DNA from 3 places in the Photobacterium carnosum genome. Region 1 is predicted to be linked to each of the others. Evidence: predicted binding sites of a transcription regulator. Region 1 holds the regulator's gene; each other region holds the start of a gene.
The links. The regulator PurR, encoded in region 1, represses purine synthesis genes. The targets are predictions, from matches to a motif close to TNANGNAAACGTTTNCNTNA.
Positions count from the first base shown of each region.

Region 1 (4,262 bases):
GTGCCCTTCTTCGCTTTTTTGGGTGGCGCTATTAGTACCTATTTGGTGTATCACCTTGGCACCGATAAAAATGGTACATCTGTCGTGGTAATGCTATTGGCGGGTGTGGCAATTGGAGCGATTTCGGGTGCAGGTCTTGGGTTACTTAACTATATTGCGAATGATCAAGCGCTACGTGATTTTTCTTTATGGTCAATGGGCTCGTTAGCAGGAGCGACGTGGCCGAATATTGGCCTCGCTTTTGTGAGCCTCGTCGTCATTTATTATTATTGTTATCGCCAAGCAAATGCGCTTAATGCGTTTTTATTGGGCGAAGCTGAAGCTCGTCATATGGGGGTAAATGTTCAACATCTAAAGCGTAGTTTAATTATTGTCTGTGCTGCGGGTGTAGGTATTACTGTTGCTATTACGGGTCCGATTGGCTTTATTGGTCTGGTGATCCCCCATTTAGGACGCATGATTTCAGGTCCTAATCATAAAACCCTCTTACCCATTTCAGCTATTTTAGGCGCATTGATTTTACTCGTTGCCGATATGATCGCCCGTAGTGCGTTTGCACCGCAAGAACTCCCCGTGGGTATTATTACCGCCATTTTAGGCGCTCCATTCTTCATTTATCTACTTAATAAACAAAAAGGCAGAATCGCATGACGGCAACCTCAGCACGCTCAACTGTAATTTCAGCACGTAATTTACAGTTAACACTGGCGGGTAAAGTCTTATTAGATAATTTTAGTATCGATATAAAAGCAGGAGAAATAACAGCACTACTCGGGCCTAACGGTGCAGGTAAAAGTACCCTTCTTAAAATACTGTGCGGTGAAATAGAGCCTGAAAGTGGTCAAGTTGCATTTTTTGATCGTGATATAAATAGTTGGCAACGATCTGAACTAGCGTGTCATTTAGGTATTTTGCCGCAACACAGTTCGCTCTCATTTGCCTTTACCTGTAAAGAAGTGGTTGAGCTTGGTACGATGCCGCTATGTTTATCACGTCAAGAAATTGACCGAATTACTACCCAAACCATGCAAGATACTGACGTCATTCATCTTGCTCAACGCTTATATCCAACGTTATCTGGTGGTGAAAAACAACGGATCCATTTCGCACGCGTTTTAACCCAATTAAGCCAAGCACATGATAAATGCATTCTAATGTTAGATGAACCGACATCAGCCTTGGATTTAGCTCACCAGCATAAAACATTACAAATGGCACAAATAATGGCGGCTAAAGGTGCGGCGGTTATTATTGTATTACATGATCTCAACTTAGCCGCACAATATGCTCAACGGATGGTTATTATTCAGCATGGTAAAATTCAAGCCGATGGTTCACCATGGCAAGCATTAACCCCCCTAATAATTCATAGCATCTATGGCTGGCACGTTTCTGTACATCCTCATCCTGTCCATGGTTATCCTTATCTACTATCATAATATTATGTTGATCGTACCTAGTAAATTTTAGTAACCTTACGATAAAATTACTGAAATTAACGTTTTTTTGTTGATAGCTATCAAATAATTTACTCCAAGACAATTGAAACGTTGCACTACGCGTAACACTCAGTAAAATGTGAACGCAAGCGATTACACTTGAAAAATATGCAATAATTATAAAAGCCGCAAACAAATGCGGTTTTTGGTGTTAATACCATTTAAGTATGTAATAAAACATTATCGGTGCCAAATTGAATAATTAACGAGAGAGTTTACGTAAATACATTGAATTATATTCATCTCAGTAATTATTCAATTTGGTACCACAGAATTAGCTAGAAACAACTCTAGCACTCATTATTAGAAGAATAAATATGGCGACCATTAAAGATGTTGCACGTATGGCTGGAGTTTCAACGACAACAGTTTCACACGTAATCAATAAAACGCGCTTTGTCGCAGAAGCCACACAAAAAAAAGTACTGGCTGCTGTTGAAGAGCTTAATTACGCACCAAGTGCTGTTGCGCGTAGTCTAAAATGTAATACCACTCGCACTATTGGTATGCTAGTAACTAAATCAACTAACCCTTTTTTTGCTGAAGTTGTACATGGTGTTGAAGAGTACTGCTACCGCGAAGGTTACACACTCATCTTATGTAATACTGAAGGTAATCTTTCTAAGCAATATGATTATTTACGTATGCTTGCAGAAAAGCGTGTCGATGGCTTATTAGTGATGTGTTCTGATCTTGATCAGAAACTATTGGATCTGCTTGAGCGCCAAAAAGACCTACCTATGGTTGTAATGGACTGGGGTCCAGAAAGCCCACATACTGATAAAATTCAGGATAACGCCGAGCAAGGTGGCTATCTTGCGACTAAATATTTTATTGACCATGGTCATAGTCGCATTGGTTGCTTATCTGGCCATAATGAGAAAACCACTTGTCGTGAACGTTTAAAAGGCTTCAACAAAGCGATGGCTGAAGCTAACTTAGCCGTTAACGAAGATTGGATCCTTGAAGGTGACTTTGAGTGTGATTCAGCGGTTATAGCGGCTGAAAAATATATTGCAATGACCGAGCGCCCAACGGCTATTTTCTGTTTTAATGACATCATGGCAATGGCACTTATTAGTACCTTTGAGCAAGCTGGGTTACGTGTTCCTGATGATATTTCAATTATTGGTTACGATAACATTGATCTTGCACCTTACTTCGCACCGCCATTAACGACAATCCACCAGCCAAAACGTCGTTTAGGTAAAACCGCCATTAAAATTCTAATGGACCGAATGAAGAACAAAGATCATGAGCGTCAAATTTTTGAAATGGCACCTGCAATCGTTGAACGCAAGTCTGTAAAAGATTTACGCTAATATAACAACCTATTTATCAAGCCAATATTTCTATTGGCTTTTTCATCCATTCGTAATCAATCCAATCCTTATCTCTACCGTCGCTATCCTTACCGTCAGAAAACATGAGCAATCTCACAGATTCATCAGCTGTCATTAATATTAAAACTTACCTTTTTAAAAGATCGAATATAATGAACCTTGTAAACACATATAATAGTAAGCAAAAGACTTACAAAATATAAATAATACTTCACTATTGATAGTATTATTTATAGAGTAATGCATGGATGATTTAGAGTAGGCAATTTATCTCGTAAATAACTTTAATAATAAAGTAAATTTACAACTACTTTAATGTTAGGTGACACTCATTTATTCACCGAGTAGAAGTATGGACAAACCAATATTAAAAAATTCATTACAGCTATTAGATCATTTAGGCAACGTTAGATCTCGCTCCATGTTTGGTGGCTTTGGTATTTTCGCAGGTGAGACAATGTTCGCACTGGTCGTTAATAATAAACTCCATCTACGAGCAAATGCAAAAACAAAAGAGGAATTTAAACAAGCGGGTTTAAAACCCTATATCTATGAAAAACGAGGTTTTCCCGTCAGAACAAAACATTACGCTATTCTTGATGAATGGTGGGAAGAACCTGAAAAAATAATAGAGCAAGCAAAATATTCTCTTGAAGCAGCACAAGCTGATAAAAAAGCAAAAGAATGTTGCACTCCGGATAGAATAAAAGATTTACCTAACCTACGGCTTTCAAATGAGAGGATGCTTAAAAAAGTCGGAATTCAAACGATTGATCAACTCTATGATATTGGTGCACTCAACGCCTATAAGGCATTACAAAAAAGACAAGAGGCATCATTAAGTTTAGAGTTACTATGGGCATTGGAAGGCGCTATACATGGCCAACATTGGTCAGTAATACCAGAAAGCAGACGCAATGAACTGCTAGCTAAACTATAATAAATATCCGTCAACTGGCTAAGTGACGCTTAAGAATAAAGAGGCCCAGTGCCTCTTTAATTTATCCAACAAATACACGTATCTACCCCTACACAATCCTTACATTACCCATTCCAAATCAATAAACATGATAAACGCACGCTAAAATGTACATTTATTGAACAAGTAAATTAAACACATAAAAAGAATAAGAAAATAAAATATTTATTCATTAATTTCTACAAACCCCGTCACAACCATAAAATAAAACCTTTTATTAACTATTTTTTATTATTAATCATAAAAAATAACATACGCACGTCACATTTTGCTCTTAATGTAACGATTATGACTTTCGTTATTATTATTTGTTATTTATTATTTCCAATAATGTTTTGAATAAAAAAAAATTTTGTCATTAAATGAAATACAATATTAGTTACCTCGGTCTTGCTACTTAAGAGTCGATGTGATTCTCATTTAATAAGGACATACCTTGCG
Region 1 is NZ_WMDN01000003.1:104,160-108,421, reverse strand. Features, by position in the region: gene GLP24_RS04080 (FecCD family ABC transporter permease) at 1-651, shown strand, start outside; gene GLP24_RS04075 (heme ABC transporter ATP-binding protein) at 648-1,439, shown strand; gene purR (HTH-type transcriptional repressor PurR) at 1,817-2,821, shown strand; gene GLP24_RS04065 (TfoX/Sxy family DNA transformation protein) at 3,195-3,782, shown strand; gene GLP24_RS04060 (carboxymuconolactone decarboxylase family protein) at 4,258-4,262, shown strand, end outside.

Region 2 (4,262 bases), on a different contig from region 1:
TTTCAATAATTCAGGGCTATCAACATCTGCCGCTTTATCACCCAATTGTTTATAAACCTGAGCCAACGCAGTTGCACCAAGGCGGTTTTGACCACAACCAAGATCCACCAGCAATAAACTTGATTCGCCTTTATCTGTACGTAATTGTGGGGTCACTGTTTTACGAACATCTTCAACACGACCAAACGCGGTGATCACTAATGACAATGGTGATGTCACTTGTTTCTCTTCACCATCCTGTTGCCACTTGGTCTTCATCGACATGGAATCTTTACCGACAGGGATCGTTAACCCTAATGCGGGGCATAACTCTTCACCAATGGCTTTTACTGCTTCATATAAACCTGCATCTTCACCTGGGTGACCTGCTGGTGACATCCAATTAGCCGATAAATTAATCCGCTTCATATCACCAATATCCGTACCGGCAATATTAGTAATCGCTTCACCAACAGCTAAACGTGCAGAGGCTCCAAAGTTAAGTAATGCCACAGGGGTACGCTCACCCATCGACATCGCTTCACCGTGATAAGTATCATAACTTGCTGCGGTAACGGCACAGTTAGCCACGGGCACCTGCCAAGGACCAACCATCTGATCGCGTGCAACCAATCCGGTCACACTGCGATCACCGATGGTGATCAAAAAGGTTTTTTCAGCCACGGCCGGTAAACGTAAGATGCGCTGAGTGGCATCTTCAACGGTTATTTCACTGCGATCAAGAGGTTCACCAATCACTGTTAATGTTGTGGCATCACGGTGCATTTTAGGTGCTTTACCCAATAGAATATCCATTGGTATATCAATGGGAGTGTTATCGAAATGGCTATCTTCAAGGCTTAAATGGCGCTCAGCGGTTGCTTCACCTACCACCGCATAAGGGGCACGTTCACGCTGACAAATCGCATCAAAGGTTGCCATATTTTCAGGGGCGATTGCGAGGACATAACGCTCTTGTGATTCATTACACCAAATCTCAAGTGGGCTCATTCCTAGTTCATCATTTGGTACGTCACGTAATTGGAACTTACCACCACGCTCACCGTCATTGACTAATTCAGGTAACGCATTAGAAATACCACCTGCGCCAACATCGTGAATAAATGCAATCGGGTTGTCATCACCCATCTGCCAACAACCATCAATCACTTCCTGACAACGACGTTCCATTTCTGGGTTTTCACGCTGTACTGAAGCAAAATCTAAATCTTCGGCAGATTGCCCGGATGCCATTGATGACGCCGCACCACCACCAAGACCAATATTCATTGCCGGACCGCCAAGAACAATTAACTTAGCGCCAACAGGAATCTCTTTTTTCTGCACATGATCAGCACGAATATTACCCATGCCACCCGCAATCATAATTGGCTTATGGTAACCACGGACTTCTTCACCCGCATGAGAGGTCACTTTTTCTTCGTAAGTACGGAAATAACCCAGAAGATTAGGACGACCAAATTCGTTATTAAATGCCGCACCACCAAGAGGACCTTCGAGCATGATATCAAGTGCAGTCACGATACGATCTGGCTTACCAAAATCGGTTTCCCATGGCTGTTCAAAACCCGGCACGCGTAAGTTCGATACTGAAAATCCGACTAAGCCTGCTTTAGGTTTGCCACCAATACCGGTTGCGCCTTCATCACGAATTTCACCGCCAGAACCTGTTGCTGCGCCAGGCCATGGTGAAATTGCCGTTGGGTGGTTATGGGTTTCAACTTTCATCAAGATATGAGTATCTTCTTGATGATAGGTATATTGACGTGAGAGTGGATCAGGGAAGAAACGCCCAACATGAGAACCTTCCATAACCGCGGCATTGTCTTTATAGGCTGACAATACGTGCTCGTGATTATGTTCGTAGGTGTTTTTGATCATTTTAAATAATGATTTTGGTTGATCGACACCATCAATCGTCCAATCAGCATTAAAAATCTTATGGCGGCAATGTTCTGAGTTCGCTTGAGCAAACATCATTAATTCAATGTCATTTGGATTACGCTCAAGCTTAGTGAAATTTTCAACCAAGTAATCAATTTCATCGTCTGCTAACGCTAGGCCCAAGGTGATGTTCGCTTGCTCTAATGCTTGGCGACCACCCGTTAAAATATCAACACTTTTAACCGCTGCGGGTTGTGCTTGACTAAATAACACCGTCGCAGATTCCACATTATCTAACACCACTTCCATCATCCGATCATGAAGTAATGCTTTGAAGCCATGCAATTGTAATGTGGTTAGCGTCGATGATGATTCAACATAATATGCCGTGCCACGCTCAAGACGTTTAATGGTCGTTAAGCCACAATTACGCGCAATATCGGTCGACTTTGAAGACCAAGGAGAAATCGTGCCAGCACGAGGAGTAACAACTAGCAATAAACCTTTAGGCTCATGCTCTGCAATCGTAGGACCATATGTGAGTAGACTTGTTAGTTTAGCTTGTTCATCAGCTGTTAACGTTGCTGCCACATCAGCAAAATGCATAAACTCAGCATAAATACTGGTAATTGGCAGATTTAACTCATGACAACGCTCAAGTAACTTATTAACGCGAAACTCAGACAAAGCGGGTGAACCACGCAAAATTTCCATGTGCAAAGGTCTCTCGATTAGCAGATTAAAAAAAGTGATATTGAGGTAAGTTTCAAGTCATAGAAACTTACCTCAATAGCACTTAGAACAAGACTATTCACTGCTTAACTATCACAACGTTATTCACGAACACCTAGTATAATGGAATTTTTTTTGTGATGTAACACTTGACGCAACCGTTTGCGTCTTTTTTTTCAATCCTCATCAAAATATCAAAAAAATACCACCCGTTGTTATTTTTGGGTTACTTTTTAACCAAAAAATAGTCCAAAGTCGCTTTATTTATTCCAATATCTAAATTATGACTACCAATCAAACAGTTCAACTTTGCGCAATTAACAGGGTTTGATATAAAGAACGTTCATTATTACTATAGGTTCGCTTAGTTGATAAATATTCAGTTCTTCACTCTACTACGTCGTTTTATAAGTCTGCTGTTACTCATGATGTTGACCAATGGCTGTCAATGGCAAGAAAACACGCCCACCAGCCTTGAGAAAATTCGAGAAAGTGGTGTATTACGAGTAGGAACTTTAAATAACCAACTGTCTTATTATATTGGCGCAGATGGTCCAACAGGGTTGGATTATGAACTAGCACAAGCCTTTGCTAAAAAACTCGATGTTAAACTTGAAATAACCTCCATGTTTACCCTCTCTGAATTATTTCCTGCATTAGAACGTGGCGATATTGATATTATTGCTGCGGGACTCACAGTGACGCCAGATCGTCTTCAAGGCTATCATCCTGCACCAGCTTATTATTACGCGAGCCAAATCCTGGTTTATAAAAAAGGCCAACGTCGACCGCGCAATCTCGCTGAATTAGCGAAAAATAATAAACACTTAGCTGTAGTAAAAGGCTCAAGTCATGAGCAAAAATTAAAGCTTATTCGTAATACCCATCCAACCTTGAAATGGCAGTCAATTCCAGAATCAGATATTAATGATCTGTTAATAAAAGTCGCAGCAGGTGAACTTGATTATACCGTTGCCGATTCTGTCGACGTGGCATTATTGCAACGCATTCATCCTGATATTGCTATCGCTATTGAACTGACGCAAGACGAGCCGGTAAGCTGGTTTGTAAAGCAAAGTAGCAACGATAGTTTGTATGCGTTAATGATTGAGTTTTTTGGTCAAATGAAACAAAACGGCACCATGACGCGACTAGAAGAGAAATATTTAGGCCATATTGATCAATTTGATTATGTCGATACTCGCGCCTTTTTACGCGCAATCAACAATACCTTGCCGCAATGGGAAGCGTTATTTAAACAATATGCTAACGGTTTTGATTGGCGTTTATTAGCCGCTCTCTCTTATCAAGAATCGCATTGGGATCCACAAGCAGTATCTCCAACCGGTGTACGAGGTATGATGATGCTCACGTTACCAACAGCAGAATCAGTGGGTGTTACTAATCGTTTAGATCCAGAACAAAGTATTCGTGGAGGCAGTGAGTATCTACGGAAGATGATTGCACGTGTACCAGATAGTATTGAAGAACATGAGAAAGTCTGGTTTGCACTCGCTTCTTATAACGTCGGTTTTGGCCATTTAATGGATGCACGTCGATTAACTAAAGCGCAAGGAGGAAACCCTGATACTTGGGTTGATGTGAAACAGCGCTTACCATTACTAGGACAACGTAAATATTACATT
Region 2 is NZ_WMDN01000002.1:2,469-6,730, reverse strand. Features, by position in the region: gene purL (phosphoribosylformylglycinamidine synthase) at 1-2,598, opposite strand, end outside; gene mltF (membrane-bound lytic murein transglycosylase MltF) at 2,994-4,262, shown strand, end outside.
Region 2: purL (phosphoribosylformylglycinamidine synthase) is a predicted target of PurR. The motif match lies at 2,767-2,786, and genes of this name have one in related genera.

Region 3 (4,262 bases), on a different contig from region 1:
AGTTTAGTTAGCTAATAACATCATACTAAAGCACATTGTTCAGGAATGGAATGAATGATTCTATTTCTGTTTCTATTCAATAAAAAAACCCAATCCGAAGACTGGGTCATGTTCATTTAATAAAGATAGCAACGAATTTAAACGCTTAGTGTCGAATTATCATTCTGTTTTGGATTACGACCAAAACGGTTGCTGCCTTCGGTACTGTTTTGTACCATAAAATAAAGCAGCACTAAAATGCCAACAATTGGTATTAACATAATTAATGCCCACCAACCGGTACGATCTTGATCATGCAATCGACGAACGGTTACAGCAACGGTAGGAATAAAGGCAAAAGCTGCATATAACGCACCTAACACACCATAACCTTCCATTACAGTTGGTAACTGCAATGTTGTATCAACAAGACTACAAGCTAGACTTATACATGCGTTAATTAAAGTAAAAAACCAAAATTCTTTTCGACGTGAACGCCCTTGAAATTGGGCATATTTACGAATAACGGCAAAATACCAATTCATTCTATCTTCCTTGTGAATATTAACAACGCTTGATGCGGACAACTTTCATTATTTCAAATTCTAAACCTGCCACAATCATTGAATCAACATAATAGGTCATATTTACTTTTGCACCAGTAAGTGTCCTATATCTTGCTTTACGTTTAAACTTAAAAGGCACGTTATAGCCGTCAATCATCAATGAATGCTGTATCCACTCGCCATCATCTCGCTGCGTGTGTGAATATACTGTTAGCCCTTCACTATGAATCAATTGTTCATGTTTAGCTATGAGTTTATCACTGTCAGATTTCATTGATTATTTTCCCACTATCAGTACGTTATCTTCGAAACAAAAACAGAGAGCCAAGCTCTCTGTTTATTTTAATTTTATAATGGGAATATACTACTCTTAAACAGGAAGAAATAAACCTGCAAGTGTTGCACTCATTAAATTAGCGAGAGTTGCTGCGAAAATAGCCTTCATACCTAAACGTGCAATTTCAGGACGACGTTTCGGCACAATGCCACCTAATCCCCCCATCAACATTGCAATAGACGTTAAATTTGCAAAACCGCATAAGGCAAACGTTACAATAGCTTGTGAGTGCTCACTTAGTTTAGCTAACGTTTCAGGTTTCATTAATTCTGCAAATGCAATAAATTCATTTACTGCAATTTTAGTACCAATAAGACTGGCAGCCGTCGTTGCTTCTGACCAAGGCACACCAATTAGCCAAGCAACAGGCGCAAACAGGTAACCAAAAATCAAATTTAAACTAAGATCATTAATTCCAATCCAATGACCAATATGACCTAAGCCACCATTCACCATCGCAATTAAGCTAATAACAGCCAATAAACTTGCACCAACCGCCATCGCAATTTGTAAGCCACTTAATGCACCACGAGAAGCCGCATCAACTAAGTTAACAGGTTCATCTTCTTCGCCGTCATCTTCGTCTTCCATGCTGTGTACGCCTTCGGTTTGCGGCACAACCAGTTTTGCCATCATCAACCCTGCGGGAGCTGACATGAAGCTTGCTGCAATAAGATACTTTAATTGCACCCCTAGACCAGCGTAACCGACCATGGTACCACCAGCAACAGAAGCTAAGCCGCCAACCATTACGGCAAATAATTCAGAACGAGTCATTCGAGCAAGAAATGGGCGTACAACCAATGGTGCTTCTACAGAACCAACAAAGATATTCGCGGTTGCAGACATTGATTCAGTGCGTGTAGTACCTAATAAGCGCTGTAATAAGCCACCAATACCACGAATCACCCACTTCATTATGCCAACATAATATAATACGGAAATTAATGCAGAGAAGAAGACAATAGAAGGTAATACATTAACCGCAAAAATAAAGCCCAGTTTAAATTGAGCTAGCTGACCAAATAAGAACGACGTACCTTCATGGCCATATTCAATAACCCCAGATACTGCACCAGACACACTATTTAAGACTACGCGACCAACTGGCACATAAAGAATAAAAGCAGCAAATAAAACCTGAATGCAAAAAGCACCAAGCACACTGCGCCAGTTCACTGCAGATCGGTTTTCAGAAAATAAAAAACCCACCACAAAAATAACAAATATACCGAGTATGCCGATGAGATAATGCAAAATTATTCCCCAATGTTTGGTGTAGTAAACGATTGCGGAGAGAGTGTATTCATAAAAAAAAGTGTGACAAGGATCAAATTGTTACTGCAAATAACAGTAATCTAACAAAACACCGTTAAATTGCATTATTTTCAACCTAAGCAAACGAAAATCGTCGCATTAGTTCCCCTGAGGGATACTATTACCTCTAATAATTACAATTTGAAACAATTTTTCATTCTTTTTAGCCAACCGTTTGCGTGAGATCGCTGCTTTTTACATCATTACCATTTACAGAGAATATTACCCATATCTATATGACGACGAATAAATGCAATAAACAGATTCACTTTATTGGGTAAAAATTTATGTCTTGGATAGACCGCATAGAGCGGCATATGTTGGGTTAATTGCCAATCTGGCATCAGTCGAATTAACTTACCTTGACGGATCTCATCAGTTAATAAATACGTTGCTAAATAGCCAATACCATTACCCGCAATCGTTGCATCACGAACCGCATCCGCAGAATCGACCCGATAATTACCTGTCACTTTAATATCCTGATTTTTATTTTGCTGACTAAAACTCCAAACATTATCTTTACGTTCACGACTAAAATAAATAATACAATTATGTTCCGTTAGGTCACTTGGTTGATAAGGCACACCATGGGTTGCTAAATATTCAGGACTTGCCACCAGCACAAAATCACAATTACTCAAATGACGAGCCACAAAGCCTTCTGGTGGTGAGTCCATAAATCCAATCCAAAGATCAAGCTGTTCCGCAATTAAATCAACTCGATGATCAAACAAACTCAATTCTAAATTGATTAATGGATGCTGAGCATGAAACTCATTGATATAAGGCGCAACATGATTAGAAGCAAAAGATTGTGCGATACCAACGCGTAGTAAACCTTGAGAGTTATCTTCACTCCCTAATAACTCACTTTCTGCTTCATTTATTTCTTCCGCTACTTTTTCACAGTGCTTAGCAAATAAACGCCCTGCCTCGGTTAATGCAAATGATCGCGTTGTGCGTTGCACCAATTGCACCCCCAATCGCTGTTCTAATTGTTGAATCAATTTACTTACTTGAGTGCGTGAAATATCAAGTAACTGCGCGGCTTTAGTAAAGCTTTGTTGTTTAGTAAGAGCATTGAAAACAATCATTTGCTGTGCTTTTTTTAACATCTACAACCTTTATATCTAATAAAAAATCATAATAACTCAAATACGTTAATACTGGTGTTACCGTAAATACTATTTCTAGTTGATAGTATATGTTATCTCGTTATTTACTGAATATTGATTCCTTCTTTTCATCAGAAATAACATACAACAACCAAACAACGTGTTACATACTTTTCCGTGTTTCATTACAACATTCATAGAGTGTTCAAACTTCTGAAACATTATTGTCATATAACTTTTTTAATCTTTGTTCTGTTCATTCAAACCTATTGGCGTTTTACCCAACAAGAAAGGATTAGGAAAATGAAAACAAAGATTATCAGCGCAATTGTTGTTGTCAGTTCATTTGCTGTTAGTTCTACGGCGTTTGCTGGCGAGACTATCTCTGTTGTAGGTTCTAGCTCCGTTTCGCCCCTCATGGAAGTATTGGGTGAGACGTATGCAAAATCTAACGATGTCACTGTAGAAGTTCAAGGGCCAGGATCATCAGCAGGTATTCGCGTTGCTCACGATGGCTCTGCTGATCTAGGCATGTCATCTCGCAGTTTAAAAACCGCAGAAGAATCACCACAAATAAAAGAAGTCGTGATCGCTCGTGATGGCATCGCCGTTGTGGTTAACAACAGCAACCCTATAACCGATTTAACTAAAGAACAAATTGCTGAAATCTACAAAGGTAACGTAACAAACTGGAATCAAGTCGGTGGTGAAGATAAGCCGATTGTTGTTGCTACCCGTGATACAGCTTCTGGCACCCGCGGTGCATTTGAAGACATCATGTCACTAAAGAAAAAAATTAACGATATTAAAGTCTCTGCAATTTCTCAAAAAGCACAAGTTGCTAGTGGTAATGGTCAGCTAAAAACCACGGTTGCTAATAACCCTTTTGCTATCGGCTATATTTCACTGGGTTCAGTTGATAATACCGTTAAGGCACTAACAATT
Region 3 is NZ_WMDN01000022.1:32,122-36,383, reverse strand. Features, by position in the region: gene GLP24_RS16325 (DUF805 domain-containing protein) at 138-524, opposite strand; gene GLP24_RS16320 (hypothetical protein) at 544-819, opposite strand; gene GLP24_RS16315 (NupC/NupG family nucleoside CNT transporter) at 916-2,139, opposite strand; gene GLP24_RS16310 (LysR family transcriptional regulator) at 2,403-3,317, opposite strand; gene GLP24_RS16305 (phosphate ABC transporter substrate-binding protein) at 3,621-4,262, shown strand, end outside.
Region 3: GLP24_RS16315 (NupC/NupG family nucleoside CNT transporter) is a predicted target of PurR. The motif match lies at 2,363-2,382, and genes of this name have one in related genera.